4 regions of the uncultured Alteromonas sp. genome follow, and region 1 is predicted to be linked to each of the others. Evidence: predicted binding sites of a transcription regulator. Region 1 holds the regulator's gene; each other region holds the start of a gene.
What was found. The regulator FNR, encoded in region 1, switches genes on or off when oxygen is low (the NO sensors DNR and NnrR bind a similar motif). The targets are predictions, from matches to a motif close to TTGATCTAGATCAA.
Positions count from the first base shown of each region.

Region 1 (8,234 bases):
GCGGAATGATAAACGGTATAATGACGCTATCTGGTGCATGGCATAAATTGCGTACTGACCCTGTATTACGTTTCTTAATTGTTTCATTGTCTTTCTACGGTATGTCTACCTTCGAAGGCCCAATGATGGCAATTAAAACAGTTAACGCACTGTCTCACTACACAGACTGGACTATCGGCCACGTACACTCAGGTGCACTAGGTTGGGTAGCCATGGTATCAATTGGTTCTATTTACCACTTAATACCTATCCTGTTTGGTCAGCCAGCGATGTACAGCACACGTCTTGTTAATGTTCACTTCTGGTTAGCAACAATTGGTGTGGTGCTATATATCGTAGCAATGTGGATGTCAGGTGTTCTTCAAGGGCTAATGTGGCGTGCAGTAAATGCTGACGGTACATTAACGTATAGCTTTGTCGAATCGCTTGAAGCGTCTAAACCTTTCTATGTGGTTCGTTTCATTGGTGGTTGTTTCGTGGTTACTGGCATGCTTATCATGGCCTACAACACATGGAAAACCGTTCGTGCCCCTAAAGGTAGTATCGCTGCTGATGTTACAACTCAGCCAGCGTAATAAGGAGACGACATAATGAAAAATCCACATGAGTTAATTGAAAAAAATGTCGGCCTGTTAACCGTGCTAATCCTTGTTGCGATTAGCTTCGGTGCCATGGTTCAAATTACGCCGCTGATGTTTCAGCAGCAAACAATGGAACCGGTAACAGGCTTACGTCCTTATACAGCATTAGAATTAGAAGGCCGTGACATCTATATCCGTGAAGGATGTGTTGGTTGTCACAGTCAGATGATTCGTCCGTTCCGTGCCGAAACAGAACGTTACGGTCACTACAGTGTTGCTGGTGAGTCAGTATGGGAACACCCTTTCCTTTGGGGTTCTAAGCGTACTGGTCCTGACCTAGCACGTGTTGGTGGGCGTTACAGTGATGAATGGCATCGTGTTCACCTGCTTAATCCGCGTAACGTGGTACCTGAGTCGAATATGCCTGGTTTCCCATGGCTTGCAGAAAACAAACTTGACGGTAAGTTAACCGCCAAGAAGATGGAAGTTTTCCAAGGCTTTGGCGTACCGTATACCGACGAAGATGTCGCGGGAGCACAAGCGGCAGTACAGGGTAAATCTGAAATGGAAGCCCTTATTGCATACCTACAATCTCTTGGCACACATTTGAAATAATATGGATCAAGGAATAGTAGGTAGCATTTTTACTGTCATCGTCTTTGTTAGTTTCATTGGCATAGTTTGGTGGGCTTTTAGTAGCCGCAACAAGCAAAAGTTTGATGAAGCGGCGAATTTGCCTTTCGCAGACGAAGACAAAGAAAAATCAAAAGAAGATTAGCAGGAGTCTCGAACTTATGAGTATGTTTTGGACAATATGGATTTCAGTGATAACCCTAGGGTTAATCATTGGTTGCTATTTCCTTCTGCGCTGGTGTTTGTCTAACCAAACAGGCGTGCCAGAAGGAGAATCAATGGGGCATGAATTTGACGGCATCGAGGAGTTGAATAACCAACTTCCTCGTTGGTGGACAATCATGTTCTACATGACAATCATTTGGGGTTTTATCTATCTTGCCCTTTATCCTGGATTGGGTTCATACGAAGGCTTATTTGGCTGGAAGAGCTCAAACCAAGGCATATTGACGCTTGAAGAATCGGCGCAAGCGCGTATCGATGCAAAAGAGCAAGGCAAGTTTGTAGAGTACGATCGTGAGTTGGATTATGCAGCTGAAAAGTTCGACCCAATTTTCGAAGCGTATGCGCAAATTCCTGTTGAGGAGCTAGCGAACGACCCTGAAGCGAATAAAGTAGGACAGCGTTTGTTTATGCAAAACTGTTCTCAGTGTCACGGTTCTGATGCTCGCGGGCAAAACGGTGGTTTCCCTAACCTTACTGATAACGATTGGTTATATGGTGGTTCGGGTGCAAAAATTGTTGAAACCCTAACGTTAGGCCGTAAAGCCGCTATGCCAGCATGGATAGATGTTATGGGTGAGCAAGGCATCGAAGAAGTGGTTGAATATGCATTAAGCCTAAGCGGCCGTGATGTTGACCAGCAACTTGCTGATGCAGGTAAAGTTCGCTTTGCTGCATGTGCTGCCTGTCATGGTATGGACGGTAAAGGTAACCAAGCACTTGGTGCGCCTAACCTGACTGACAACATTTGGTTATATGGCGGAAGCCATCGTGCGGTTACTGAAACACTAACCTACGGCCGAAATGGTGTTATGCCTTCATTCAAGAAAACCTTGGGTGATGACAAAATCCACGTTGTTGCATCGTACGTTTATAGTCTTTCTAACGACTAAATTCGTATAACCAACAATAATGCTAAAAAGCCTCGTTATCACGGGGCTTTTTTTATGAGAAAATACACATCTTCAACTGGATGCCTTATTTTTCCTATCGCGCCGGTTTTCCTGTAGTAAACGAGTTGATGTAATTAATGAATACACCCTGGTATAAACAATTTTGGCCCTGGTTCCTTATTGCTGTTCCCCTAATTACATTAGTAATGGGTGGCGTGTTATTGAAATTGGCTATTTCAACCGAAGACAGCTTAGTAGTAGACGATTATTACAAAGAAGGTAAAGCCATTAATGCCCGGCTAGATAAAGAAGCCATCGCGAAACGCAAAAACATAACAACAGAGTTAACCATTACTGATGGCAGTATTGCAGTAAAATTCCATTCAGGTATTCCTCAAGAAGGAAACGCCCTTAAATTGAATTTTTATCATGTGACCATCGAAGAGCGTGATGCAAGTGTATTATTAAGTCGTGATGCTAATGGTATTTACCGTGGTTTTGTCGAAAAGGACTTAACCGGTAAATGGCAAGTCTCGCTTTCTCCTGTAGACGACAGTTGGAAAGTACAAAATACGTTGCAACTTCCCTACTCTGGCGCCATCAAGTTTAATCCGTAATGAGCGAAAACCTTTGTTACCATTGCGCGTTACCTAACGATGCAACACACAAATATGAAGCAGTAATATTAGGGGAAACCAGGCAGCTCTGCTGCCCTGGTTGCCAAGCTGTTGCTCAAGCCATCGTTGATAATGGCTTAGAAGATTATTATCAGTTTCGTACTGAGCCAGCCCAAAAGTCAGACGATGGTATCTTAGAAAGCCTTTCTGCGCTTAACGTTTATGACGACCCAGCCCTTCAAGAAGAGTTTGTTTTTGACGAAGGACAGCACAAGCAAATACAGCTAACCCTTGAAGGCATAACGTGTGCAGCGTGCGGTTGGCTGATTGAAAAGCAGCTTTCAAAAGTATCAGGTATTGCGCAAGTCGCCGTAAACGTTCAAGAGCGTCGCGCACTAATAACCTGGGAACCCGATGTTATTAAACTTAGCCAGATACTCACCACACTAAAACGCATAGGGTATGTTGGCTCACCGTTTCACCCAGATGAACATGAAGCGAGTTATAAACGCGAGCAAAAATCGTTTATTAAAAAGTTAGGCTTGGCAGGCATCATGACCATGCAGGTGATGATGCTAATGGCTGGGCTTTACTTCGATTGGTTTGGTGCCATTGAACAAGAAACCCGTCAATACTTTTATTGGGTTGCACTCACCCTTACCACCCCCGTAGTACTTTATTCAGGAAGCGCGTTCTATTTAGGTGCTTTGAAGGCAATAAGCGCAAAAACCGTGAATATGGATGTGCCTGTCACCCTCGCGGTATTTGGCACCTACTTTGCGGGTTTACGTTCCACTTTGCTTGAGCAAGGTGAAGTGTATTTTGAATCCATATGCATGTTTATCTTTCTACTGCTGTTGAGCCGATTCCTTGAACATAGAAGCAGGCACCGTGCGGCGCAAATTTCAGCCAATATGATGCAATATATTCCGGTTTCAGCGGCTAAAATTGAAGGTGATGGCAGTATCGTTCAGATCCTTGCAAAGCAATTAGCGCCCAATGATGTAGTACTAGTGAAGCCCGGTGAGACCATCCCTGTCGATGGTATTGTGCTAGACGGTACCGCTGCGGTTGATGAGTCTATGTTAACGGGAGAATTTAACCCCGTCAGTAAATCGGCCAGCCATGTAGTTTACGGCGGTACAGTAAACCAAGATGGCACACTAACGGTTAAAGTGACCCAAAGCTTAAAGCATGCCTTGGTCAATCAAATCGTGCGTTTACAAGCTAGCGCCATGGCAAGCAAGCCAAAAGCTGCGCAGATTGCCGATAACTTTTCCCGTTACTTTGTGTTCTCGGTATTGCTGATATCGGCTTTAACGTACAGTTATTGGTCGTTTGTGGGCAGTGAAGATGCTTTTTGGATCACCATCTCTGTATTAGTGGCAACCTGCCCTTGTGCGCTAGGCTTAGCCACACCTTCAGCGTTAACCTGCGCTATGGCGAAGCTGAATCGTCAGGGCATTTTGTTAAAGCGCGCTGACGCCTTAGAGCAACTTAACGATATTGATACCATTGCCCTTGATAAAACCGGCACACTGACCGAAGGTAAGTTCTCATTGCAACAGCGCTGGTTTGCTAAAGGGGTAGATCCAGTGCAGGTAATGGCGCTAACTACATTGTTAGAGTCTCGTTCTGAGCACCCTATTGCCCGTGCCTTCGACAACGATAATGTTAAGTCAAAACATAGAACCCTGCCTAATACCATGAACGGATTTACCGTTACACCAGGTGGCGGCATTAGTGGTGAGATAGACAACGTCGTTTTTACTATGGGTTCAGCCGTATTTTGTAATTTATCAACCACCTCAAAGGTAGATATACCGGCAAATGTGTTTTTGTGTGCCGACGGTGTATTAATGGCCGCGTTCTGCGTAAATGATAGCTTGCGGCAAGATGCCTTAGCGACACTCACCGCACTGAATGAACATCAATTAGTGGTGCTAAGTGGCGACACACAGAAAAACGTTGATGCACTTACTGCTAGTTTACCAATCAACTTAGCAAAGGGTGGCTTATCACCGGAGCAAAAATATTCACAGGTGCATACTTTGCAAAAGCAAGGTCGCAAAGTCATGATGATGGGCGACGGTATAAACGATGCCCCTGTTCTTGCTAGCGCAGATGTGGCGGTTGCGGTAGGAAACGCCACAGATGTGGCCAAAACAGCCGCCGATGTTATTTTGCTAGGAGACAGCTTGCTATCGGTGCCAACCTTATTTTCTGTGGCGAAACAGGCAAAACGTAAAATTCAGCAAAATATTGCATGGTCAGTAGGTTACAATATTATCATTCTACCCTTTGCAGTGTCGGGGTTACTCTCTCCCTGGATGGCCGTGGTTGGCATGTCACTGAGTAGTATTATTGTGGTCACCAATTCAACGAGGTTATTAAGTAAATAATATGAGTATCATTTACGTCTTAATTCCCATCGCTATTATTATTGTTGCGCTGGCACTGGTTATCTTTTTCTGGGCGGTAAAAACCAATCAGTTTGAAGATCTTGATAGACAGGGCTACAGCATTTTGTTTGATGATGATTTATCAGGTGATGAAAAGAAGCTAGCCGAGCAGCGAAAGCAGTTACAACAACGCAAAGAAACAGATGACAGAGATTAATATATTCTCTGCTTTTTTCATTGGAATTGCTGGCGGCGTGCATTGTGTGGGTATGTGCGGTGGTATTGTTGCCGCACTACGCACAGTAACGCCAAGTAATGAACCGGCATTACCCTACACCCTTGCCTATAATTTTGGCCGTATCCTCAGCTACACATTAGCCGGCGCTATTACAGGCGCTGTCGGCCAAATGGCCACCGAGTTTGTGCCTATTGCTAAACCCGTTTTATCTTTGATTAGTGGCGTTATGCTGCTGCTATTAGCGTGTTATTTGGGAAAGTGGTGGCAAGGCTTGAATTATATTGAAGCTATGGGACGCGGCTTATTTAAAGCTATTCAGCCAATATCTAAACGATTTCTTCCATTCAAAAGCCCGGTTTATGCACTACCCTATGGTTTTATATGGGGCTGGCTACCCTGCGGGTTGGTCTATTCCACGTTAACGTGGTCATTAGCATCGGGGTCGGCCGTTGACGGCGCTGCCATCATGTTATTTTTTGGGTTAGGTACTCTGCCCACTTTGTTAGCTGCAAGCGCAGGTAGCCAGTACCTAATAGCTGGTTTTAGGCACCCCGTGGTAAGACAATGCTTTTCCGTAATAGTGGCTATTTACGCTCTCTTTTTAATTTATGCAGCAATTTCATAAACAAAAGAGTAAGATTAATATTAAGTCGACCCTATTTATAGTTTGAACCTATGAGCAAAGGAAGCCAATTCTCAATTCATTGTCAAAATTGCAGTTTCAGCCACTTGTGTTTGCCCGTTGCGCTAAACAAGACTGAGATTGAATCTTTAGATGATATTATTGAGCGAAAGAAACCCCTTCACAAGAGTGATTTGCTGGTAAAGTCGGGAGATAAATTCAACTCTCTTTACGCAGTACGCACGGGCTCTTTTAAGTCTTTCGTCACCAATTCAGATGGTGAAGAGCAGATTACAGGTTTTCACTTCCCTGGCGATATTATCGGCTTCGATGCCTTACGGGAAAATAAGCACCAAAGTTATGCTCAGGCATTAGAAACCGCCATGGTGTGCGAATTACCGTATGAAACGCTTGATGAAATGTCGGTTCAATTTCCTAAGTTAAGACATCAAATAATGAGTTTTATGAGTGCGGAAATTAAACAAGATCATGATCTCATGATGTTGCTTAATAAACGCTCAGCGGAAGAACGTCTATTGTATTTCCTCTCTCAGCTTTCTCAACGTTTCGAAGAACGTGGATTTTCAAATAAAGAATTTCACCTAACCATGACTCGAAATGAAATTGGGAACTATCTTGGTCTAACTATTGAGACCATTAGCCGCCTGTTAAGCCGTTTTCAAAAAGAAAATATTATCCAAGTGGACGGTAAACTCATCACTATTTTAGATTTTGATGAGATGTCACAACGTTTAACGTCTGTGGTTGCACCTAATATCGCCTGTAATAGCTAATCTTCAAAGCTTTTGATCTAAAACAAGTTACGTAATAGCAAATAGGTATTACACTTAAATTGTAGCAACCAAAATTCTGACTATGTTTGGAGGGGTTATGATTAAGTATGAGCGTATTTTAGCGGTTATTGAAGCCGATAGAGAAACCCAACCTGCGCTTAGCCGTGCATATGAACTTGCCAAAAAGACAGGTGCCTCTGTCACCGCCATGCTGGTGGTTTACGACTTATCTTACGATATGACAACCATGCTTAGCCCTGATGATCGTGAAGCCATGCGTGATGCGGTCACTAAAGAACATGCTGGATGGTTGAAAAAAACTTTAGACGACTTAGGTTTTTCTAAAACAGATATAGTTGTGGAATGGAACAACCGTGCCTTTGAAGCTGTGGTGCATTATGTCATCGACAACAGTATAGATTTAGTGGTAAAAGCAACTAAGCGCCATGACGATTTAGCTTCTGTTATTTTTACTCCTACAGACTGGCATCTACTTAGAAAATGTCCCTCCCCCGTATTATTGGTTAAAGATCATGAATGGCCTGAAAATGGTGAAATTATTGCCGCGGTAAATGTAGGCAGTGAAGACGACGAGCATGCCTTACTTAACGACAAAATCACGGTGATTGCTAACGATTATGCCGCGCTGCTCAGCGGTAACGTAAATTTGGTAAACAGCTACCCAGCTACGCCGCTAAATATTGCTATTGAAGTTCCTGAGTTTGACCCAGACACATACAACAACGCGGTAAAGCATCATCACGAACTTGAGATGAACACACACAGCGAGAAGTATGCTATCGATAGTAAGCGCTGTTATGTGAAGGAAGGCCTTCCTGAAAAAGTCATTCCAAAGATAGCCAAAGATATAGACGCTGAACTTGTTATCATAGGTACGGTTGGCAGAATAGGTATTTCTGCGGCTCTCATAGGTAACACCGCAGAACATGTTATTGATGAACTTGTGTGTGATGTACTGGCAATAAAACCAGACGGCTTTATTTCGCCCCTTTCACGGTAATTCAGACAGGTTCATAAACAGCCTGTCGGCACTGTTTGCTATCTTTGCGCTATAGCTTTAAACGCTATTGGTTTTTGTTAGAAGAGAGGGCCAACAAGATTTAAAAAATCTTCACCTCGCACATTCAATTTTACTTGATTACTGTATAATGGTTTTTTTCGCAGTAACCAAGCTATTGATATGAACAGTGCAGGCACAAACCGTGCGGACG
Region 1 covers NZ_CAXBMP010000012.1:97,497-105,730, forward strand. The annotation lists gene ccoN (cytochrome-c oxidase, cbb3-type subunit I) at 1-575, shown strand, start outside; gene ccoO (cytochrome-c oxidase, cbb3-type subunit II) at 591-1,196, shown strand; gene AAC006_RS11285 (cbb3-type cytochrome c oxidase subunit 3) at 1,198-1,359, shown strand; gene ccoP (cytochrome-c oxidase, cbb3-type subunit III) at 1,376-2,329, shown strand; gene AAC006_RS11295 (FixH family protein) at 2,467-2,946, shown strand; gene AAC006_RS11300 (heavy metal translocating P-type ATPase) at 2,946-5,348, shown strand; gene ccoS (cbb3-type cytochrome oxidase assembly protein CcoS) at 5,350-5,565, shown strand; gene AAC006_RS11310 (sulfite exporter TauE/SafE family protein) at 5,552-6,211, shown strand; gene fnr (fumarate/nitrate reduction transcriptional regulator Fnr) at 6,262-7,002, shown strand; gene uspE (universal stress protein UspE) at 7,100-8,023, shown strand; gene ttcA (tRNA 2-thiocytidine(32) synthetase TtcA) at 8,204-8,234, shown strand, end outside.

Region 2 (8,234 bases), on a different contig from region 1:
ACCCAAAGTGTTTGCCAGTAAAAAAGGGAATGTTGACGAATGAGGGCGTGCTGTTGCTCGGCGAAGATAAGTTGTAAGTTTTGCTCCATAGCCTGCATTAACTGGCTTTTGTATGACAACGTTAGCGTGTTCACTAACCCTTGAACTATCCAACAAATAAACAGCGCAACGCATAAACCTTTAATATGAAACAGGCTTGCTCTATGAGTATCGACCACCCATTCGTGCATGGCATGAGCGAAAAAATAGAAAGCGACAATCAGTGAAAAAAGAGACAGACACTTGACTAAAGTAATTATTAAAACCCGTCTGCGCACGCCAAGCTTGTGCGTATTATCGAGTTGATTAAACTTAGCTTGAAATGTCTGCCTGTCTAACTTTATCATTGACTTTATCGCACTGCCTATCTTTTAAAATAGCGGGTTAAAATAACTGATTAAGTAAAGACAACGAGCCTTGAAAACACAAGGTCGTTGCCTTTTACGTTTTATATTACGCTATGAATATTAATCAGTTATTCGGCGTCTTCTGGACGGTCCATGTCTTCGGTAGACTCAAGCCACATGGCATTTAAAATACCGAATGAACATGCTAGCAGTACGCCGAGGATCCAAGTGAAATACCACATATGCTACTCCTTAATAAATAGTGTGAGATTGATCTAAGTCGCTATTTTTGACTCGGCCACGCATTACATAATAGCCATAGGCGGTATAGCACAAGATGATAGGCACAAAGATACAAGCCACAATGAACATGATATTTAGAGTTAAATGACTAGAGGTGGCATCCCATACCGTAAGACTAGCTTCTGGCATAGTGATACTGGGCATTAAGAACGGGAACATTGAGAAGCCCGCAGTTAAAATAACGCCAGTAATCAGTAGTGCACTTGAAACAAATGCCATCCCTGCATTCCCTTTGCGAGAAAACATGGCACATGCAAGCCCTGCTACCACACCTAATACAGGTGCAAGCATCATCCATGGATATCGTGAGTAGTTCGTCATCCATGCACCCGCTTCAATAGCGACTTCTTTTTTCATTGGATTTGAGGTGGCTAAGGTATCTACGGTAGAGGTAATGACAAAACCATCTAACCCAAAGGCTACCCACGCACCGGCAATCAAAAACAAGGCTACTGCCACTAGGCTTAATATAAACGACGTTACACGTGCTCTAGATTCAATGAAACCATCCGTTTTCATTTGTAACCAGGTAGCGCCGTGATTCAGTAAGATAGCCACTGACAATAATCCAGATACAAGCGCAAATGGAGTAAGCAAACCAAAGAAAGAGCCGGTGTACGTTGATTTAAGTGTGTTGTCGAATTCAAACGGCACACCTAATAACAAGTTACCAAAGGCCACGCCAAAAATAAGCGCAGGAATGAAACCACCAGCAAACAATGCCCAATCCCATGCTTTTCGCCACTGAGCATTTGGCAGTTTACTGCGATAATCAAATCCAATTGGACGCATCCAAAGCGCAATTAGCGTTAGCGCTAGGGCTAAGTAAAACCCTGAGAAAGCAGTAGCATAAATCATCGGCCAGGCTGCAAAAATGGCACCACCTGCCGTAATAAACCACACTTGATTTCCATCCCAATGCGGCCCAATGGTATTAATCATTACGCGACGTTCTTTGTCTGTTTTACCAATAATGGTCAGCAGTGAACCTACACCTAAATCGAACCCATCTGTTACTGCGAAACCAATCAATAGCACACCAATAAGGCACCACCAGGCTACGCGAAGAAATTCATAATCAATCATGCGTTTGCTCCTTTTGCATCAAAGTCGATTAGGTCGTCATCTTCATCACTATGATTATCTTCAGGCGGTACTGGCCCTTTTTTGGCGAACTTCTTCATCAAGTAAAAAGCAACAATGAACATTACAGTGTAAAACGCTGAGTAGGCGACTAACGTAGTAACAATGTCAGAAATAGACAAATTAGACGTTGATGCATGCACTGGCAGAATCTCTGCAATGGACCAAGGCTGGCGACCAAACTCAGCCACAAACCAACCGGCTTCACACGCAACCCAAGGCAGCGGCAAGCTATACAATGATGCTTTCAACAACCAGCGAGGCTGCGTAATTTTATGTTGAGTGCTGTAATAGAAGGCAGCCAAGAATACGGCTAGCATAATAAAGCCTGATACCACCATTAATCGGAAACTCCAAAATAAGGGGGCGACTTTAGGAATACTGTAATCTACTGCTTTTTTTAAGGCCGCTTCAGAAGGCTGTGTGACATCATCCGTAAATGGCTCTAATAACATGGCATAGCCCATATTATCTTTATGTGCGTCAAACAGGGCTTGTTCGTCTGCAGAAGCCGTTCCATCTCGAACACTATCGAGCAAACCGTACGCTTTAATACCATCAAGAATACGTAAGCGGTTTTCTGCTTTAATATCTTTTAAGCCTTTCACTTCCTCGGTAAGTGAACGAGTAGCAATAATGCCCATCGCCCAAGGAATTTGAAGTGCGTATTCGGTTTCCTCTTTTTCATCATTAGGAATACCAAATACGGTAAAAGGCGCAGGTGCTGGGTGGGTCTCATATTCCGCTTCAACCGCAGCCAATTTCACTTTTTGCACTTCACCTAATTCGTAACCACTTTCGTCACCAAGCACAATCACTGACAAGGTAGCCGCTAGGCCGAAGCTAGCCGCAATAGCGAAAGAACGACGGGCAAATGCGATATGCTTGTGGTTAAGTAGGTAATAACTAGAAATAGCCAATACAAACATGGCACCTGTTACGTAGCCCGCTGAGACGGTATGCACAAACTTTACTTGCGCGACAGGATTGAAGATAACCTCGGCAAAACTTGTCATTTCCATGCGCATGGCTTCAAAGTTAAATTCTGCGCCTACAGGGTATTGCATCCAACCATTGGCAATGAGTATCCATAGAGCTGAGAAGTTAGAACCAATAGCCACCAACCAAGTGGTCATTAAGTGTCTTCCCTTCGACATTTTATCCCAGCCGAAGAAGAACAATCCAACGAAAGTCGATTCTAGGAAGAACGCCATCAGACCTTCAATAGCCAGCGGTGCCCCAAAAATATCCCCTACATAGTGAGAATAGTAGGACCAATTCATACCGAACTGAAACTCCATAGTGAGGCCGGTAGCCACACCAATGGCGAAGTTAATACCAAACAACTTGCCCCAAAACTGAGTCATTTGTTTGTAAATTTCTTTGCCTGTCATCACATAAACGGATTCCATAATGGCAAGCATGAAACTCAACCCTAAGGTTAAGGGCACAAATATAAAGTGGAACATCGCAGTTAGCGCAAATTGCCACCGCGATAGCTCGACTAACGTATCGCTCATGGGTTTTCTCCCTAGTTAAAAAACAGTACGGCAAGCCGCTAAAATTCTTTTAAATCAATAACCTTAAAAATAAGGCCGCACCGTAAGACTTGTACTTCTGACGGAGGTTTAGCAAGCTTTGCGCCAGCTATGGCACGATTGCCCATCACCACCTGTATTCCCTACCATGCGGCGCAATTATTCCACTAAGTCGAACCAGCCGCGTTGATCCATCTCAAACAAGATGAGAGGAAATTGCGCCAAAAATGACAATTCCCGCCATTTTTGACAAATAAAAATTAAATGAAGTAATAGGTCAAAAAATCTGAAAGTGGAGGGTTTGCAAAAAGCACTGGAAAGGAATTAGGTGAATAGAAATAAGTAAAGAGAGTAAGAAGAAATAAGCGAGAGGCGATAGAGATGCAACTGAGCCAGTAAAGGCCCGTTGCATCTTCTAAATAAAGAAATGGCTATTCGGGTGAATAGGTAAGCGTGAAAGCCCCTCTTAAACTGCCCGGCGCTAAACCCGTGGCGGTATCTTCAGGGTATTTCTCTTTAATAATATCTAACACTGCTGGGGCCACGTTATTGCCATGACAGGCTGTACATACTTGCCCCGTAACAATCGCTGACATATAGCGCAATTCACCTGTTTCTTCATTCCACTGTGATGCCTCTAGCGGCATAGGCAATTGCTTAGATAAGGCATCTGCAAACTCGTGCAATTGGGTTTCTTCCCATGCATCTGGTTGGTTGTCTTGGTTACGCACTTGCAGCGCGGTGCGCCCTACCGTCCAACCATCCTTCTTGAGCGCTTCTGCAATAGGCCCAGCAGCCACATAGCACTCTTCTACCCCTGCTTCCAAACCACCTTTTGAAATAGCTTGCTGAAGCCTCGACTTTAACGCGCCCCCTAGTGCTTTGGCATTGCTACGTGCTTGATTTAGCTTATCTTCGGGGCCTGCCAGGGTGGTTTCAGTTGCGTGTTGTGTAGCTATGCTGTCTTGCGGCTGCGGCATTTCAGCCGCTAGCGCGGTTGATAGTACGATTAATAGTGAAGCAGATAAAAAGAACCCACTTATCACAACAGCCGTTAATCTCGTTTTCATATTCTTTTCCTCAATGGGGAGCATTACCTACCAAGATACGTACAAGGCTCGTGCCAATGTGATACCTTAAACCTAGATTAATTACCTTATGGGTGTAGGTTGTATCTATACCGCATGCGCACCCACCCCGTATCGCTAGGTGAAGCTGTTACATGAATATCTCGATTGTTCAGGCAATGATAGATGCCATCGATAAACCCGCTATTTTCATTAATCATCAGTATGTAATAGAGGCGGTTAACCAGCCTTATCGCAATACCTACCCTGTGGATATTATTCCGGGTAAAAGTCAGTGTTTTAAGGTGTCACACGGTAATACTAAGCCTTGTGATCAATGCGGTGAAAGCTGCCCTATTCAGCAATGCAAAGACACCGGCCGGACTGCAAGTGTGGTTCACATTCACACCACAAAAAGCGGTCAAAGCTATTGTGATATTCTCATGCGGCCGGTTCACGACGCTAATGGCGACCTGCTTGGTTACTTAGAAATATTAGATAAACTCGCGTTTGCATCAAATTACCCTACCAAGGGTAAAATGATAGGTGAGTCTGCCGCCTTTAAAGCCATGCTGAATAAAATTAATCGGGCCGCAAAATCCGATATAGCCGTGTTGCTTCAAGGCGAAACGGGCACAGGTAAAGAGCTGGTTTCTCATGCCCTGCACACCAGTAGCCACCGCGCTGAAAAACCTTTTGTGGTAATAGAGTGTACGGGGTTAGCTGATACGCTTTTTGAATCGGAGTTATTCGGCTACGAGAAAGGCGCTTTTACTGGCGCGCAATCAAACAAAAAAGGATTAGTTGATGCCGCCCAAGGCGGAACGCTATTTTTTGATGAAATTGGCGATGTGCCTCTTACCATGCAGGTGAAGTTACTACGGTTGTTTGAAACTCAAACCTACCGCCCAGTTGGAAGCGTGCAAGTAAAAAAAGCCGATTTCCGTTTAGTATGCGCTAGCCATAAAGACTTAAAATCCTTAGTGGAAAAAGGTGAATTCAGACAAGATCTTTACTACCGTATTGCAGGTTTCCCCATACACCTTCCGCCACTTCGTGAGCGTCAAAGCGACATTGAATTGCTGTGCAGCCACATGTTGCACGAACTGCCTTCGAAAAAGCGTTTACACAAATCCACTATTGAAATGCTAACCAACTATACCTACCCAGGTAACATTCGAGAGCTTAAAAATATTGTGGAACAAGCGTACTTGTTGGCAGATGAAAATGTAATTTACCCAACCGATTTGCCCGAGCTAGTTAGCGAACCCACTGTCCACACAAATGAAAGAGTCCTCACTCTGGAAGCTGCTGAAGCTAAGTACCTTGAAAAGGTAGTGGCAAAGCACGAAGGCAGTATAGACACTCTTGCCAATGCACTAGGTGTCAGCCAGCGGACGTTATATCGTAAGCTTCAATCGCTAGGGTTAAAGGTTAAGGGTTAAATAGCTCGCAGTAAAAACCCTTTCAACATCCTATTTTTAACGTATTATTAGATAAGTTCCGGTAGAAATAGAATACTGCTTTGCCATTGAAGTCATTATTTACACTGCTAGTATGCCTAACCCTGCTTTTGCAAAATGCGATGGCATTGGGGCTTGCGGCTGTTTCAATGGAAAAGGCCCAGCAATTTACTACCCAGTTTAACGACAGCAACAACGATATAGAACTTATCTGTACCGGTAATACCATGCGCTGGATATCATTAAGCGCGACTGAACATGCCGGTGAGTTTGTTTATGTTAGTGTCGATATTAGCAAAATACCGGTAGAACATATCGACTGTACCAATAGCCTACTTTCTGATTTACCCAACGCGGTAAAGTCACCTGAGTTTTCACTTCCCTTAATAACCTTTGTTAGTTATAACAACCTTGCTACTGCCATTGCACAGCGGCCCTATACCGCATACGCCTACGCGGCTCCGCTGTCACGCGCTCCACCCCTTTCATAGTTTTCCCATAACACTTTATTTATAACGCGCTTTTATCAGCGTTATCGCTGACGTTGTTTAATTAAAATGGACTAATTATGAAAAAAACAGCCATTGCACTAGCAGTATGTACTGCTGGCTTTTCCCCTTTTTTGTATGCTCAAGACACCGCTTCAACAGAAGTGATTACCGTTATTGGCGAGCCGCTCACCCTCACTAATAATGCGCCGGTTTCGGCCTCTACTAATACCGAAGCTGACTATGGCGATCAACTCGCTGCCCTTCCTGGCGTAACTATTTCACGAAACGGCCCCGTAACCGGGTTAATTCAATACCGTGGCCTTTATGGTGATAGAGTCGGCGTGACTATTGATGGTGTAGATATTGCGGTCGCAGGCCCTAACGCTATGGATTCCCCGCTTTCACATGTGTTACCTGAACCCGGCCTTCAGGCCGTGCTGTATCGCGGAATAGTACCGGTAAGTGCAGGGGTTGAAACCTTAGGCGGTAAACTAGACATTCGTGCCGACGCTCAGCACTTGTTTGCACAAGCTAATGGCCTGCAGTTTAATGCCAGCGCCGGTGCGTTTTCTCCCGGCGATGCACAGCAGTACCAAGCCAATGCATTTTATGGCACAGACAATGGCTTTTTTAGCGGCGCATTTACCCACCAGCAACGTGACGAGCGCGAGGCTGCCTCTAACGATGCAGGCTCAAACATAACTATCCCTAATTCTCAGTACCAAAGAAACGGCGGTAAACTTCGTGCAGGCTATAGTTGGGGCAAGCATAGCCTAGATGTCAGCTACCAAACACTGAACACTAACAATAGCGGTACTGCGGCTCTTGCCATGGATATTACGTCTATAGATGCGGCGTGGTATCGCTTAGGTTATCAATACCAAGCCGATGATGAGCGTATGTTAAAAGTCAGCGTGTTTGGAAATAGCAACCAACACGCCATGGACAATTTTTCTCAACGCGCGGTTTCGATGGCCAGCACGGCAAGACAAAACGATGCCGATTCCGTTGCACAAGGAATAGAGGCAAGCTACATCACCCCAGCCCTTAATGGTGAACTTGAAGTAGGCTTTAGTCATTTACACAGTCGAAATAGCTCTGTTATCACCAACCCGAATAACAGCGCATTTTATATCAATAACTTTAGCGATATTACCCGCGATACTTACAGTGGTTTTACCGAATGGCATAGAAAAACCGACACCGCTGATTACCTGCTGGGCCTTCGTTATACCCAAATTGATATGGACGCTGATGCAATAGACTCTAACATGGTAATGATGAACGATGCGGTGGCCACACTAGCGTCTAACTTCAACACCGCCGAACGTAGTGAAACCTACAATATGCTAGATGCGGCAGCGACTATTCAAATACCCGTAAGCGAAACGGTGACAGTCTTTACGGGTATCTCCCAAAAGAACCGCGCGCCTAATTATTATGAACGTTACACCTGGTTACCATTAGGCATTACAGGCGGCATGGCAGACGGGTTCAATTACATTGGTAACCTTGAACTCGATAACGAAACTGCGCGTCAAATTGAGTTTGGTGTTACTTACAGCAAAAATGACTGGACCGTTTCACCACGACTTTATTATCAAGACATAGAAGACTATATTACTGGCACCCCGAGCAGCAATGCAGCTGCGGTTATGTTCTCGACCATGATGGGGTCTGATACACCGTTTCAATGGACGAATACCGACGCAGTTATTAAAGGCCTAGACGTTACGATTAACGGTAAGCTATCTGACAACCTGCTTCTAACGTCTACAGCAAGTTTGAGCCATGGTAATAGAGACGATATAGACGACGGGTTATTTCGCATTGCCCCTGAGCA
Region 2 covers NZ_CAXBMP010000009.1:10,057-18,290, reverse strand. The annotation lists gene AAC006_RS09075 (ATP-binding cassette domain-containing protein) at 1-386, opposite strand, end outside; gene cydX (cytochrome bd-I oxidase subunit CydX) at 515-628, opposite strand; gene cydB (cytochrome d ubiquinol oxidase subunit II) at 639-1,775, opposite strand; gene AAC006_RS09060 (cytochrome ubiquinol oxidase subunit I) at 1,772-3,352, opposite strand; gene AAC006_RS09055 (DUF3365 domain-containing protein) at 3,802-4,440, opposite strand; gene AAC006_RS09050 (sigma-54-dependent Fis family transcriptional regulator) at 4,617-5,882, shown strand; gene AAC006_RS09045 (hypothetical protein) at 5,969-6,391, shown strand; gene AAC006_RS09040 (TonB-dependent receptor) at 6,469-8,234, shown strand, end outside.
Region 2: a site for FNR is predicted at 3,557-3,570, ahead of AAC006_RS09060 (cytochrome ubiquinol oxidase subunit I). Genes of this name have one in related genera too.

Region 3 (8,234 bases), on a different contig from region 1:
AGTACGTTTCTCTATTCTGATTTTTAGAACGAACTTCAGGGTCACTAGGCGCTTTACCGTCAATTTCGTTATAAATTCGAACGATAGCACTATCAGGGTTATAGGGATCTTCAAATACGTCTGTCACCCAAAGCGTTAAAGCTTCACTTTCGCGTAACCCGCCACCGTGCATGAGAAGGAGTATTAACTTATCCCTGAGTGCCACTCGTGGGTCGCTTGCGCCACCGATGCCATTTATATAAAAATCTTCCCAATACTTTTCAGGAAAGGCGATGGCGTCATCTTCGGTTTTGGTGAGTGGTGTGCGCCCCTTAATAGTTCGCGCCTTACGGATGGTTTTATTGACGGTCTTATCTTCAATATGACCAAGGAAATCGTTTTGGTTTTTGCGATACCATGCTGCGTAATTCAATCGCTGCTCATGCGGGGTAGCATCACGCAAGGGATTCATGGACGCAGTGCCGTGCTTGTTTGCCAACCAATCTGTGAATGCCGTCAATCGATGAATATGCTTATTCACGTTACTGGTTGAACTTGGCACCCAATACAAACCTGATGGGTCAAGTCCATCCTCACCAATCGTTCCTGTATACAACCGCTTAGAAAAGGTCTGAAAGAGCAACTTCGGATCGTCAAACAATCCTCTATTGGCTTCCATGTAATCCAGCAACAAGGACACAGCTTGAAGAAATCCATTCATGACGGAGTTACTCACACCGTCCAGCTCTAGCTTGAGTAGATAGTCCGTGACCGTACTTAACTCTCCTTGCTCAGTTAGCAAGATAGGCAGTTGGCTTTTGATGCCCGTATTGTCCTCTACAATCGTTGCTCTAACTTTTACTGATGACAAACTATGCTTTCCTTATACACTTATACACTTATACACCTTGTACACACCATTGACTATATACCTATAGCGTTAGTTGTGCAATAAAAAGGCAGGTTTCTCTGCCTTAATACACAATATACACCCTTTAAATTACTATATATAATGTTTAGGCGGTTTTTTTATTCATATTGGTATAGCAAATAACAGCTGGTCGCTAAACGTAACTACTTATTAGCAACAAGGCTTTCTGCAAACGTATCGTTAAACCAATCTTCAATCATGTTCTTTTCGTAAACCAGATTATCGCTGGGTAACCTACGATTAACGGTATTCATGAACATCATATCTTTGATCTTAACCTCTTCGCTTTTAAGCACTGTGCTGTCACCGCCTGTAAGTACATATGAGAATGACATTCTAGGAATATCTATTTCTTTAATGATCCTGACATCCGTAGCAGACTGCCCCATACCAACAAAAGATGCTGGCCACACCTGACCGGCTAAATCTAAGTCAGTGACGGTAATTGACAGTTTTTGATCGTCAGGAAGCTTTTCTGCCAGTTCAGTAAAAAACTCATCGAGCTCTTTAAAAGTGCGTTCTCTAAAGCGAGTTCGAGATTCATTCGAAGGCTTAACATCTCGGTAAGACTTTGGTTCTTCCCAGGTTACTTCAACCTGTGCCGCTTGCAGTACACCAGACATACCCACACTGGCGAGCAAGAGCGCAGATACACTCGTTAACTTAGCTATTTTCATGTAACCCCCTACCTCGTTTCTAAAAACCCGGTATTAGTCAGCGACAAAAAACTGAGTAAGCGGGTAACGGCGCTTAGTGAAGCATGACTTCAACTTATAGCAATGTTACTACTTTTATCACAACTATATGCTCAATAATAGCACAGGTAGCTGAACGTAAAGTGAATGGCTTTATCTATATACACGGTAACAGAGTGGAAGGATTAGAAGGCACAACGGAAGAAACAATACCTTTAACGCCAATTATTTATCGGGTTCCAGTAATTATTTATCGGGCTCCAGTAGCTATTTATCGGGCTCCAGTAGCTTAGATTGCTCTATCATTGCGCACAATTGCTGGCGCTTGCCGCGGCTAAAATTAGGGTTTATATCGGTGGTTTCGCAATATGCGATATGAAAGCGCATGACCGTTGAACGACTTGCCAGAATTCTTCGAAGGTAGTTTGCTTCGAATTCTTTTAAAGGCGCAAGCTGCGCCGCCGCCTGATCTCTTAACGCATCCAGCTCTCTTTGTTCAGGTAACTCAGAAATAGAAACAAACCAACCTGAGACGGTACTTTGTATATCTGAAAAAAAGTATTGAACAAAAGGCGAACGTAGCACAATCACCAATAATACAATTTCGGCACAGATTACAAAGAAACGAAGCATTTAAAATTATTCCACTACTATACTTAATTCAAACAACGCAGCTATCGTTAGTTATTTTCAACAAACATTTTCGTCAAAAAAATCAAAAGGATAATTACTTGTATAATTTTCATTCGGTATTAAAAACTATTATCGTCATAGTAGTCAACTAGCATTAAGTAAAGATAGATTGATAAAATATAATTTCTGAACTTTCAGTATTGACTGAAAGATAAATAAAGATGATCATTAGCTCTATCATTGATCTATGTTAAACACGCTGAATTTTCACCTGTTATAATGCGCCGCGCAATACAAGAAGTTGGCTAAGGTTTTGAAAAAATGAACGAACAAATTCCGGTTAAAAACGTTACTCCAGTAAAGGTGCACAAACCCGCATCAACCACTGAAGGGAAGCGATACGACTCGCGTAGTCGTATTTATGTTCGTGCGGTTAAAGGCCCTCTTGAAACATTCAGACGTTTTTTCGGTTTGTTTTTTCTCGCCATCTTCGCCGCTATTCCTTGGATAAGATTTAATGGCCAGCAGGCAGTGCTACTCGATATTGTAGAGCAGCGCTTTTCTATCTTTGGGTTAACGTTATGGCCGCAAGATTTAACCTTGCTTGCCTACATTTTTATTGTAGGCGCATTCGCGCTGTTCTTCGTGACGACCTTTGCAGGCAGGGTCTGGTGCGGCTTCATGTGCCCTCAAACTACCTGGGTATATATCTACACTTGGTTTGAAGAGAAGATAGAAGGCCCTAGAAATAAACGCATTAAGCTAGACGCGCGAAACATGGATGCGGATAAATTTATTCGCAAAACCCTCAAACATACGGCTTGGGTGGCGGTTGCTTTACTTACCGCACTCACCTTTGTGGGATATTTCACCCCAATCGGCGCGCTCTTTATTGATTTTTTCACCTTTAATACAGGTTTCTGGGCCGCGTTTTCAGTGATCTTTTTTGCAGTGTGCACATATGCCAATGCGGGTTACATGCGAGAAATCATGTGTACCCATATTTGCCCTTATGCCCGTTTTCAATCGGCCATGTTCGACAAAGACACCTTTACCGTCTCTTACGATGCCAAACGAGGCGAACAGCGAGGCCCTCGCCCTCGTAAACTAAGCCATGAACAGGTACATGAAAAAGGCTTGGGCGACTGTATTGACTGTAACCTCTGTGTGCAGGTTTGCCCCACCGGCATCGATATTCGAAACGGTTTGCAGTATGAATGCATTAACTGCGGTGCGTGCGTAGATGCCTGTAACGGCGTAATGGATAAAATGGGTTACCCCAAAGGGCTTATAAGCTTTACGTCGGAAGAAGAGCTTGCGGGGGGTAAAACACATATCGTACGGCCTAAGCTGATTGGCTACCTTATCGTGCTTATTGTCATGACAGGGTTATTGGTTGCTGACATTGTGACCCGAGTACCCCTTGAAATTGATATTATTCGCGACCGTAACTCGTTATACCGTGAAACGAATGAAGGGTTAATTGAGAACGTTTATACCGTTAAAGTATTGAACAAATCTCAGCAAACTCATACCTATACCATTTCGGTACAAGGACTGCCTGAATACACCTTTATTGGCAATAAAGAAGTGACAGTGCAAGGTGGTGAGGTTTATAGCACACCGATTTCGGTTGCAACTGACCCGTATAATCTGGAAGATGTGGTAACAGACATTCAATTCACCGTTACCACTACCACCGATTCAGGTGAAAACGTTACGGTTAATGAGCCAACCAAATTCCTTTATCGATGAAAGACTTTTCGTTTTCTGGATTAGATCCAGACACTATATTAGATGCCCTGGAGACTCAGGGCATTTTTCTTCAAAGCGGCTTACTTGCTCTCAATAGTTATGAGAACCGGGTTTACCAGTTTCAAGCCGATGACAACAAACGTTATGTGGTTAAGTTTTATCGGCCTGCCCGTTGGACAGACGCGCAAATTTTGGAAGAACACAGCTTTGCCCAAGAACTTGCTGAAAGCGAAATTCCGATTGTTGCGCCTTTAGCGCTAAACGGAAAAACCCTTCACCACCATGGCGATTATCGCTTTACCGTTTTCCCTTCGGTAGGTGGGCGCCAGTTTGAGAACGATAATTTAGACCAGCTGGAATGGATGGGCCGCTTTATTGGCCGTATTCACCGCGTGTCTCAAGCGAAAACCTTTAAACAACGCCCTGATATCGATACGCAAAGCTATTTAGATGAACCTAGACAGGTTTTAGAAAATAGTACCTTGTTGCCCAATCATCTTAAAACAGCATTTTTTGCTATTTTGAACCCCGTGATAACCGCAGCCTCTTCGGCTTATAAAGCCACCGACGTCATTCGATTGCACGGCGACTGCCACCCCGGAAATATTCTATGGCGTGATGGCCCTACCTTTGTTGATTTAGATGACTGTCGGATGGGCCCTGCTATCCAAGATTTATGGATGATGTTAAGTGGCGACAGACAGCAACAACTATTGCAACTTGATACGTTGATTGAAGCCTATGAAGAATTTCAGCCATTTAATACTAATCAGCTTGTGTTAATAGAACCCCTTCGCGCCATGCGAATGGTGCACTATATGGCATGGCTGTCTCGCCGCTGGGAAGATCCAGCCTTCCCTCGCGCCTTTCCATGGTTTGCCGACGATAAATACTGGGAAGGTCAAATTCTTGCGTTAAAGGAACAGCTTTCAGCCATGCAGGAACCGCCTCTAAAACTCGGGTATTAGCTGGCAAAACCTGAACACACTCGCTATTTATTAGGCACTTAAGCTATACTCCTTCGCGCTTAGGTGCCCATCTATGGGTTAAACGGGAAATCAGTGAAATCTGATGCTGCCCCCGCAACGGTAAACTCAGTGTGAACACACACATTCTCCTTAATACGCCACTGTGTCATCGATATTTATGTCGCGACATGGGAAGGCAGAGAAACCATACACAGTATTGGTGAGTGAGCCCGGATACCGGCCTAGCTTCACGGCAGTTATTCTGCTTACATTCACCCTTGTACTCGGGCGGAGTACATAGCGAGAAATACAATGAAATTTCAAACACACTTTACCTGCACTGCAGTTTACGCTGCCGTGGCTACACTGCTGTCAGCACCTGTTTTAGCGCAAACTCCTGATACCATAGAAACACTCACCGTTACTGGCACCCGTTTGCCTGTACAAATAGCTAAGCTGCCTGCATCGGTAAGCGTATTAACCGAGCAAGATATTCAAGCCTCAGGCGCTGTACAACTTACCGATTTAATTCGCGGTTTACCTGGCGTAAGCCTTTCCCAATCAGGTAGCCCAGGCGGCCTTACCGAACTTCGTGTTCGAGGCAGCGAAAGTAATCACTTGCTTGTGCTTATTGATGGCGTAGTGTCTAACGATATTGGCCAAGGAAGCTTGATAGACTTGGCCCACTTAACCTCGGCGAACGTGGTACGTATAGAACTACTACGTGGCCCGCAAAGTGCCTTATGGGGCAGTGGCGCAATTGGTGGCGTATTAAGTATCACCACCAAAGCAGGTGAAGGAGCCAGTGCAAAACCTAGCATTAATTTAAGTGCGGGAATAGGCACACAAGGTACTTACCAAGGCAGCATTAATGCCGCCACGCAAAATGGCGATGTGGCTGTGCGCACCTACGCCAATTACCTAAAAACAGATGGCGATAACATTTCCCGCGTGGGTAATGAAGATGACGGTTATGACAACATGACCGCAGGCATCAACGTTGATTACGCATTGGCTGATGCACACACATTAAGTGCGAAATTTCGCAGCACCCAATACGAAAATGATTACGATGGTACCGACTATGTCACCACCGGATTACCTGCTGATGCCGACAATGTGACTGATGGTAGCCAACTTAGTACTAAACTAGCTTGGCGCTACGCGCCAGATGCATCTGCCTATGCGTCTACTGTGTCTTTCGATTACCGAAAAGACGACAATGACAACACCACATCAGGTGTCGATGCAGGTGGCACCACGGGGGAGCGCTTAGCCCTAAATTGGACAAGTTTTTACAACTTTGATAACTGGCAAGTAGCGGGTGGTGCTGAATACTTACAACGTTTGTTTGAACAACGTGGCCCTGTTGTATTTGGCGATCCAAATCAAAAGCAGCACGACAATACGACCAGCTTATTTGGTGAAGCCACTGGTGACCTCGTTGATAATGTTTTTGCGACCTTAAGCGCAAGGTTCGACAACAACAGTGAATTTGATGACGCCGTTAGTTATCGCGCGGGCCTAACGTGGCAAGTATCAAAAACCTATGCACTATTTTCAAGCTACGGTAAGGCGATTAAAACCCCAACCTTTACTGAACGATTTGGCTATTTCCCAGATAGCTTTATTGGTAACCCTGACTTAACGCCCGAAGAGAGCGAAGAGTGGGAAGTGGGCGTAAAAGCAGATTGGAATTCGGTTACCGCACAGATGAGTGCTTATAGTGCCCAACTTGAAGACGAAATTAATGGCTTCGTTTATGACGCCACCCAAGGCGTGTACACCGCTGCCAATGTAGATGGTGAAAGTAGCCGTGACGGCGTAGACGTTGAAGTAACTTGGCTTAGCGATTTAGCGAAAGTGTCGGCATCTTATAGCTATTTAGACGCTGATCAAACCAGTTTTGGCATTGCCAGCACAGAGCTTCGCCGTGCACGTCATCAAGGCGCATTATCGGTATTGTCTGATTTAGGTACCGAGAAATTTAGCCTTTATGCAAAACTGGCCTATACGGGCACCCATTACGATACTTACTTCCCTCCCTACCCTGCTAATGCAGAAACCTTAGGGTTGTCAGCTTATACCCTAGCGTCAGTTAACCTTGGCTACCAAGTTTCTGAAAAGTGGGCGTTATCATTAAAAGTGAATAACCTTTTTGATACTGACTACGAGGATATCGTGGGCTATGCAGGACAAGAACGACGTGCATTGCTATCGGTGAGCTACAATCACCAGTAACACCTATTCCGTCACTTTTTAAACTAAAATAGTGACACTTTATTCGCTTCTTCTTTACGAAGAAGCGAAACTTCCCCCTCAGATATCATCCATTCGTTGCATTTTTCCGCTCGCTTGTCGCGTAAACTAGTGCCCAATAAAAGCCTGTGGTAACCTCAGCATTGATAGATAGATTTGAAATCAAAGGATTCAATTACATGAAGAAGTTTGCAGTGTTGTTTGTAATGGCAATGCTTTTGCCATTAACCGCATGTGCCCAAGAAGGTACAGCTAAATGGAAAGAAGGTACCCATTACACGGTATTAGATGAAGAAGCGACTAAAAAGCCAGTTATCACAGAATACTTCTCGTTCTGGTGCCCACATTGCTTCCAATTTGAGCCAATCGTAAAACAAATTAAAGAGAAGAAAGGCGAGAACACTAAGTTTGAAAAAGTGCATGTTAACTTTATGCGCTTTACCGGCCCTGACGTTCAAGATGCCGCCACCCATGCCATGTTAATTGCCCGTGCAATGAAACAAGAAGATGCAATGAACACAGCTATCTTCAACTACATTCATAAGCAACGCGCAACCATTACCAACCTTAAAGATTTGCGTAACATCTTTGTGGTAAACGGTGTTGATGGCGCTGAGTTTGATAAGTTAGCCACCAGCTTTGGTGTAAACAATATGATTCGTAAGAACCAGCAGCTTATCGATAAGAACCGAGACTACCTTACAGGCGTACCAAGCTTTGTTATTAATGGTAAATATCAGCCTAAGTTTACTGCTGAAATGACCTTTGATGATATTGCTGATTTGATTGTTTGGTTATCTGAGCAAAAGTAATTTTTAAAATTATTGAAATAGGCTGCAACATGCCTATTTCAATGCAGAATTAAATGGGCCGTAGCGGTTATCGCTAAGGCCCATTTTCATTTTTAATACGTAAAAAAGCAGGAGCGATTCATGTCGTTTTTACCGGAAGATTTCAGTGCCTTTATTTGCGAATTAGACAAACTAAAAAGTGTTAAGCGCCAAATAACCTTGC
Region 3 covers NZ_CAXBMP010000003.1:57,600-65,833, reverse strand. The annotation lists gene gmtY (gamma-mobile-trio recombinase GmtY) at 1-850, opposite strand, end outside; gene AAC006_RS03415 (DUF3016 domain-containing protein) at 1,054-1,587, opposite strand; gene AAC006_RS03410 (hypothetical protein) at 1,873-2,238, opposite strand; gene ccoG (cytochrome c oxidase accessory protein CcoG) at 2,560-3,993, shown strand; gene AAC006_RS03400 (serine/threonine protein kinase) at 3,990-4,961, shown strand; cobalamin riboswitch at 5,006-5,222, shown strand; gene AAC006_RS03395 (TonB-dependent receptor) at 5,274-7,202, shown strand; gene AAC006_RS03390 (thiol:disulfide interchange protein DsbA/DsbL) at 7,400-8,032, shown strand; gene AAC006_RS03385 (HD domain-containing protein) at 8,153-8,234, shown strand, end outside.
Region 3: a site for FNR is predicted at 2,479-2,492, ahead of ccoG (cytochrome c oxidase accessory protein CcoG). Genes of this name have one in related genera too.

Region 4 (8,234 bases), on a different contig from region 1:
AGCTACCGTGCAATGTGATAGTAAACTGAATACAAATAATAAAGACGAGCAAGGGTTGAGCACTGACCAGCATCAGCAGCGAGGAAAAATAGCCGTTTTTGCCAGCGAGGTGAGTATCGATACCAATACAAAAGTGAATGTGCCCTCTAGCAGTATCTTAAACGCGTTACCGTGCGAAGTAGTGGAAATTTACCACCCTGAAATACCGCAATCTGAAAACCAGCAACTACAAACCGCAATCGTGATGCTAACTCATGGTAATCAAGTGTTGTATGCCAGAGTAAGCACCTTGTCGATTGAAAGGTTGAAACTTGAACCTGGTTTATCCGTGGTGGCTAGGTTCAAACTTCAGTAGGTTTGCAAAGCGTTTTAAAGTGCAGCGTTTACTATTCCTAGGTACTAACTTCCTAGATCTAAGTTCTCTAGATCTAAGTTTTCTAGGTCTAAATTCCCAGCCTTATATTCCCATTGTCTAAATTGCCGCTGAATAGCGAGAGATATGATGATCTTTATTTAGGTAAGCATCGAACCTTGCACATATTGCTCTTATATAAATGCGAGACTTATCGGGCACATTAATATATCGGTCACTAAGCTCAATAATACCGTCGGTCACTAAGGATTTAAGGCTCGTTAATTCAATACAGAAATAGCCATTGAATTTTATGCCATATTTATCTTCAATGTCTTTTTTGTCTAAATACAAATTGCACATTAAAGACATAATCACGTCTCGGCGGATGCGATCGTCTAGGCTTAACGCAATGCCGTTAGCGGTTAGCGGAATGTCGTTGTCCAACCGGTTGTAATAGTCTTTGAGTTGCTTAGGATTCTGGCCATATGCATTGCCAATTGTACTAATGGCAGATACGCCCAAACCAAGTAAATCACTGTTTTTATGCGTGGTGTAGCCTTGAAAATTTCGGTGTAATACATGGTTATGCTTAGCCATGGCTAGGGTATCGCTGGGCTTCGCAAAGTGATCTAAACCAATCATTTCAAAGCCTGTTTTAGAAAAACTTTCTACTGCCATTTGGTGCATTGCCGCTTTTTCATCCGGGGTGGGTAGAGTATCTAGCGGTATTTTGCGTTGGGCGGCAAATCTGTCGGGTAAGTGGGCATAACTAAAAAGAGAGATTCTGTCCGGTGACATGGCTTTTACTGCTACTACCGTGGTGCGAAACTTCTCCATAGTTTGTTTGGGCAAACCATAAATTATGTCTAGATTAACCGAGGTATACCCTATGTTTTTTGCATCAAACACTAAACTGGCAATGTGCGCCGTACTTTGAACCCGATTGATAGACTGCTGAACATCTACATTTATATCTTGTACACCAAAGCTAACGCGGGTGTAACCTAACTCATTTAAATCTTCTAGGTATTCACAGGTCACATTTCTAGGATCTAACTCAATCGAAAACTCTGCTTCGCTTGAAATAAGAAAGTGTTTCTTAATCAAATACATTAAATAAGTATGTTGTATTGCTGAAAGAAAACTGGGAGATCCTCCACCTAAATGAAGCGCGACTACTTTTTTATCTTTATAAAGCGATTTTTTCGCTACCATCTCTTTTTCAATATAGCTAAGGTAATGGTCGGCTTTTTCGTTGTGGCGAGTTACTATTTTATTGCAGCCACAGTAATAGCAAAGCTGTTCGCAGAAAGGGATGTGAATATATAAGCTTATGGTATCGGCGCCGCAGTTTTCAGACGCGCTCTCTAATAACCCGTCGTTCACCGACTCGAATTTAAGCGCAGTAGGGTAAGAAGTGTAACGTGGCGCCTGTTGTGCATATTTTGTAATTGTACTTGTGGCGCGATCAATTGGCGAATTCATAGTTATTTTCTGCTTAGTTTGCTAGTAAAGTAGCGAAAGACACTTATACAGAGGGTCTTTCTTTCGTGGTAAACCCATTTCATCATTGATAATAATGCAAACTAGTAAGGTGTTTATTGATCTCGTTCAAGGTTTTGCTCTTAAACATACTCATTATAGTCACTTTTCCAATTTTACTAGTACAAGGCCTGCTAGTAAGGAAAAAAACGCTCAAATTACCGGAACCTACCGGTAAAAGAGTGGGTTGTTGCCAGTGCGCTAGCAATGTCCCCAACAAGGTGCATCTTAAAGGCGATGCACATAGCGGCGTTCCGGTAAGCTGTCAGAAAATGAAGGCTCCCTTGGCGTTGCTTATTGCAGGAGATTCCGCTGCCGCTGGCGTGGGAGTATCTACTCAAGAACAAGCACTGTCTGGCTGGTTAATTAACAGTTTGTCGGAAAACTTTTGCGTTAATTGGGAGTTAAAGGCCAAGACAGGGGTTAACAGTACGGATTTGTTATCCATGTTGCAGCGGGCTAAACCCAACCTTGATCCTACGTATTATGCTAATTCAACGTCCCTATCAACAATCACTTCTACCCATAGTTTCGACACGCCTCTTCAATGCAGATCGTTCGACGTGGCGGTTATTTCAATAGGGGTAAATGATGTAACAGGTTTTACGTCCTGGCGCCGGTGGCGTAGTAATGTCACGCAAATAATCGAAATACTAAAAGCGCGATACCAGTGCAGGTTGGTGGTATTTACCGCACTGCCTCCTATGCACGAATTTCCCGCGCTACCCCAACCGTTACGTTGGGTGTTAGGGCAAAGAGCGAAGTACCTCAATACCGCCTTGCTTAAGCTGGTGAACAAATATCATGGGGTTAACGTACTCACACTAACCTTAAACCCAATAGGTAATGATCAATCAGACAACACGCTCAAATACATGGCTGAAGATGGCTTTCATCCGCAAGTTGCAGGCTATCAATTGTGGTCTAACGCTGTTGTGAAGTTAGTGAACGAAGAACTTGATGAATTGGTCGGTAAAAATAGCAATGTTGGTTGAAGCTGAAAGGTTCACCCCTACAATACATTATTCATTTAGTAGGTGTTTAAAAACCAACAATATTTATGGCTTCGCGCTGGAGGTGCAATGAAAAAAGTAACGATAGATATGGTGTCAGACGTAGTTTGCCCTTGGTGCATTATTGGTTACGAACGTCTACAAAAAGCCATCGCGCAATTAGACGATATAGAAGTAACTATTCAATTTCACCCGTTTGAACTTAACCCGAACATGCCGCAAGAAGGGCAAGATGTTCGTGAACATATAATGGAAAAATACGGGCTTACACCAGCACAAAGTGATCAAAACCGAAAACAACTTATTGATGCAGGTGCATCGGTTGGTTTTAAGTTTGATTACTTCGACGGCATGCGTATGGCGAATACCTTCAATGCACACCAAGTACTGCACTATGCAGGGGAAAACGGTAAGCAAGAAGCGCTAAAATTACGCTTATTTGCCGCCTATTTCAGTGAAAGAAGAAACGTGAATGATATAGACGTGTTAGTCAACGAAGCGGTGTCTGTGGGGCTAAACGAGCAAGAGGTAAGTGAACTTCTTGCCAATCAAACTTATGCAGATGTGGTTCGAGAGCACGAGAACTTATGGTTGCAACGTGGTATTCAAAGCGTACCTACTTTTGTGATTGGTAATAGCGGTGTTGCAGGTGCACAAGACCCAGATACGTTAGCGCAATTTATTGTTCAGGCATCTACTGAGCAATGAGTAATCAGCTAATACACCTTTTAGCCCAGTGGCATCCGCTAAAGGATGCCCACCAGTGGGTGCTGGGGCTTATATATAAGACGGAAGGCTCTTGTTACAGGAAAGCCGGGGCTGTCATGTTGTTCAGCAATGCTGGGCATCAACTAGGTGTGTTAAGTGGTGGCTGCCTTGAATCAGACATTAACAAACAAGCCCAGCGGGTAATGCAAGATGGTAAGCATCGTACAGCAGTTTATGATGATAACGATGAAGAAGACATTGCCTTTAAACTAGGTGTAGGCTGCGGCGGGGTTGTACATTTAGCGCTGTTACCTATAACTAATGATAATCACTATTTACAGTTACATACTGTGTATTCATATTTGGTGAGCGGGCAACCTTGTTTATGGAAGCAAGAAGTTAATGGCGAACTTTCCTCCTCTGTTAGCGTTTGCGACAACCAGCAAGCGAGTAGCAGCGAACAGGCTGACAACACCACTCGTGTGAAGCCTGAAGCTAAAAAAACGGCCGCTTTACTTGATACCCAAAACGGTAAGTGCTTTCTAACAGTACCTTGTGAACCGCCTCCACACCTACTTATCGTTGGCGGTGGATACGATGCCACTTTTGTGGTGAAGATGGCAGTGCAGCAAGGGTGGTCGGTGAGCGTATGGGATCCTAGGCCAGCACAGGCAAGGGTAGAGCACTTCGGTGATGCTAACTTTATTGTCGAGTCGACAGAAGCCGAAGCACTGAATTTGCATGTGGCAGAACACAATATCGATGCAGCGGTGTTGATGTCTCATCACCGACAAATAGACAGTAATGCCTTAGCAATGTTATCTCGGTACCCGCTGAAGTACGTGGCCATGTTAGGACCTATTCACCGTAAAGATGAAATATTCGCGTTAGCTGGGATTAAAGAAAGTGATTTTCAAGGCTTCTTCGCCAGCCCTGCGGGGTTTGATATCGGCGGCGACTTGCCAGAAAGTATCGCGTTGTCGATTATTGCTCAGTGCCATGCAGTACTGGCAAACAAATTACCGACATTAAAGTAGTTATGTGCAATACGCAGTTTATATACACCGCTCCTTAACAGTCTTATACATGGCCTCATAAAAAGCCCTGTGCAAGCCCCATAAAAGCCGCCTTAACTGCGTCCATAACTGCCACGAAGTAGACACGAAGTAGATAAATAGCCCCAAAATAGATGAATAAATGGGGCTTTTTATTTAAGGTTACATCGCTTTTGTTTTAACAAACGCAATAGTTAAAAACGATTTCTTACCGATATACCATAGGAGCGAGGTGCGCCTGGGTAGGCCATCAGTTTTCCTTCTTGCACTGGCACATCAAAACCACTTCTAGCGATATATTCTTCATCCAAAAGGTTTCGAGCCCATACAATAATTTCGGTGTCCCATTCCTCAAGCTGAAGTGAAAGTCGTGCATTAATAATCTCGTATGAACCAGACTGTTTATAGGGGTCGTTGGAATCATCCAAATATACTTCCCCTGTATACTGATAATCTGCGCTTATTGTGGCGTCGTAACTCGCTACTAAAAAATGATGGTTTAGCATAATTGAAAGGCTATTTTGAGGCTCAAAACCCACTCTGTCACCGTCTCGTGCACAATACGGGTCGGCAGGTGACGCACGGCCCGGATCGTCAATACCCGTATGCCATGAATAGGCCACCCAACATGTACCTTGTTTGAAGGTATCAAAATTGGCTAACGTGCGTGATGCAATAAGCTGAAGTTCCGTGTTTGCACTCATTAACCAAGTGGTTTCAAGCTCCAGTCCCTTCACATGAATGTCGCCTGCGTTTTGCAGGTTAAAACCGGTACCTGTGAAAGTGGTGGCTTGAAAATCTTCAATGGTTGAATAATGCGCCGCAACATTTACCCGCACACCATAATCAGGCCAATCCTGTTTCAAGCCTATTTCTGCACTACGCGCTTTTTCGGCCTCAAAAGTGGCATCTAAAGACGGTAAAATACGATCAGTATTAGTGCCGCCTGCTTTATAACCAGAGGCTAAGCTGGCATAAATTAGTTGGTTTTTATTGGCCTGATAAGCAAGCTTTATCGTGCCCGTTAACTGGCTATCATCTATTGCTTCGTTTAAATCAGGTCGTGGCAGTACCGCTGATGAACCCAAGAAAAAATACCCCCATCCCGCCTGTTGAAAAGGCGCTAGGGCATTTAGCGAGGTTGGACTAATTGCAGTACCAGTATTGAGCGCTACGCCAATATCATTTAACGCTGTTACCGCAGCACCTATATTGGGCCTGCTTTCGGGAGCGCCGCTCAAGCCATCAATACCTGGGCCTTGTTCGGTGTACCGGCCAGCTATCGACTTCTTTTCATCGGTAAAACGCATGCCAGTCGTCAAGGTGATTGTGTCAGACAGCAACCAGTCAGCTTGGGCAAAAAATGCAACACTGTCTTGTTCTTGATTTGCCGTGTGCATAAATACGGTATTGCTTGGTGCTGCCACCCCAGAAGGGGCTATTAACCCGCCAGTGGCCGCACTAAGTCCATCAATCGCATTTGCTAAAGGAAGTAATTCAGCACCTGCAATGCTAAAAAAGCTATCGAAAGCCGACTGTGTCGTGGTGTTAAAGGTTAGATCTAAATTTTGACTAAAGTAATAGGCTCCCACAAGGCCACGAATTTTATCGCTTTTATAATGCAGTCTTAATTCTTGAGAGAAAGACTGTTGTTTTGCGTCGTTAGTGGCAGTTAACAGATCCGCATCTGAAAAATCAGTATCTACAATATCTATGCTGTCAAAGGCGCGATAAGCCGTAATACCTACCAAAGACCATTGCTCATTAAGGGCTACCTCAATTTGCCCCGAAACGCCTTTATCTTCCATTTTTGAAATAGGGGGTTGGGACAACGACGAGGTGAAATCGAAGAAATCGTCATTACTGTAAATGGTGGCGTTAAAGGTGGGCTGAGATAACAACGCATCGGTGCCAAATTTACCAGGAATGTCATTTGCCTGAAAATTATTTTGCCAAGTAAGTGCACCGCAACAACGCTCATTTAATTCACCGTAATCGGCGATAATGCGAACGCTCACGCTTTTTGTTGGCGTATAAAGCCACTGAGCCTTTATGGCTGAGCGGTTTTTGTTATTTAAACTTTGCCCAGAAGTGGCATCGGTAATATAGCCATCACCATCGGTTTTAAAGCCTGAAATACGCATGGCTAATATATCATCAACCAACGAGAACGAAGCACCAGCGCTTACCCTTAATAATGAATCATTACCCGCCAATACTTCTACAAATCCGTCAGTATCAGTATGACTTGGCGCCACAGAGGTAAGCGTCATTGCACCTGCTGCAGTATTTTTACCAAATAGGGTGCCTTGGGGGCCGCGCAGTACTTCGATAGCAGCAATATCAACTAAATCGTTGATAAGGGCATTTTGCCGTGAACGATAAACCCCGTCCACATATAAGCCCACAGAAGATTCGAAGCCGAAATTTTGTGATGATGTGCCAATACCGCGGATGGAAAACCCTGAATTAGTCACGCTTTGATTTTGAAACGCACCAAATGCAGGCACATAGTTTTGCAAATCAAAGACGTCTTTCACCACGGTTTCAATTAAATCGTCGCCGGAAAGGGCGGTCACGGCAACAGGGACTTCCTGTAAATTTTGTGACGTTTTTTGTGCCTGAACGGTGATATGCTCTAAGGCGCTATCTTGGCTGTAAGCAAGTGAAGGTGTGCAACTCGCCGCAATACCTAATGAGACACCTAGTGCGACGAGAGTGTGCTTGGGCAGCAATTTTTTCATTTTTTATTTTACCTGACATCTAACCCATTTCAAACGAATAGCGTCGTTTGACTACAGCTAGAACCTTAGCAGTAATTTTACGCTTTGCATCATTGTGCAAAAAATAACGTAACAACTTAGTGTTGCAGTAATTTTAAGCCGCTGCAACGATGGTAGAAATAAACCCAAAACCAACAGCTTCAACGTCATTGGGGCGTGTGCAGTCGCCTTTACTCCCCATAGCCTAACATGATGTATTCCCATTCAAAATATCAATTAAACTTATGGTGCTACTTTTCTTACCATGGTTAACATAATGATAACATCAGAGAGTAGTATGACTGACATCTATCTAGTACGCCACGGACAAGCATCTTTTGGCGCAGCAAACTACGACAAGCTCAGCGATTTAGGCGCGCAGCAGTCACAGTGGCTCGGGCACTATTTCAAGCAGCGTGATATTACTTTCGATAGCGTTTTTATGGGTGACATGGTGCGCCACAGAGAAACCGCCGAAGGTATTGCCAAAGGAATAGGTTCTTTACCTGAAGCGAACATCAACAGCGAATTGAACGAATTTAATTTTCAGGCTGTGGCAACAGCATTTTTAACCCGATATCCAGATCAAAAAGTGCCAGAAGGTGCGTCTCGAGCAGAATATTACCGGTTGCTTAAAAAAGCCATGCTGGCATGGGCAGCTGATGAACTCGACCATAACTTATTGGATGAGAGTTGGGCAGGCTTCGAAGATAGGGTTGCTACTATGCTGGGCGCGCTTCAAACCACAGAGGCTAAGCGAGTCTTAGTAGTGAGTTCAGGTGGTGCAATTGCCATGATG
Region 4 covers NZ_CAXBMP010000001.1:17,589-25,822, forward strand. The annotation lists gene AAC006_RS00120 (ATP-binding cassette domain-containing protein) at 1-355, shown strand, start outside; gene hemN (oxygen-independent coproporphyrinogen III oxidase) at 473-1,840, opposite strand; gene AAC006_RS00130 (SGNH/GDSL hydrolase family protein) at 2,170-2,892, shown strand; gene AAC006_RS00135 (DsbA family oxidoreductase) at 2,980-3,618, shown strand; gene AAC006_RS00140 (XdhC/CoxI family protein) at 3,615-4,655, shown strand; gene AAC006_RS00145 (TonB-dependent receptor) at 4,868-7,417, opposite strand; gene AAC006_RS00150 (histidine phosphatase family protein) at 7,734-8,234, shown strand, end outside.
Region 4: a site for FNR is predicted at 1,957-1,970, ahead of hemN (oxygen-independent coproporphyrinogen III oxidase). Genes of this name have one in related genera too.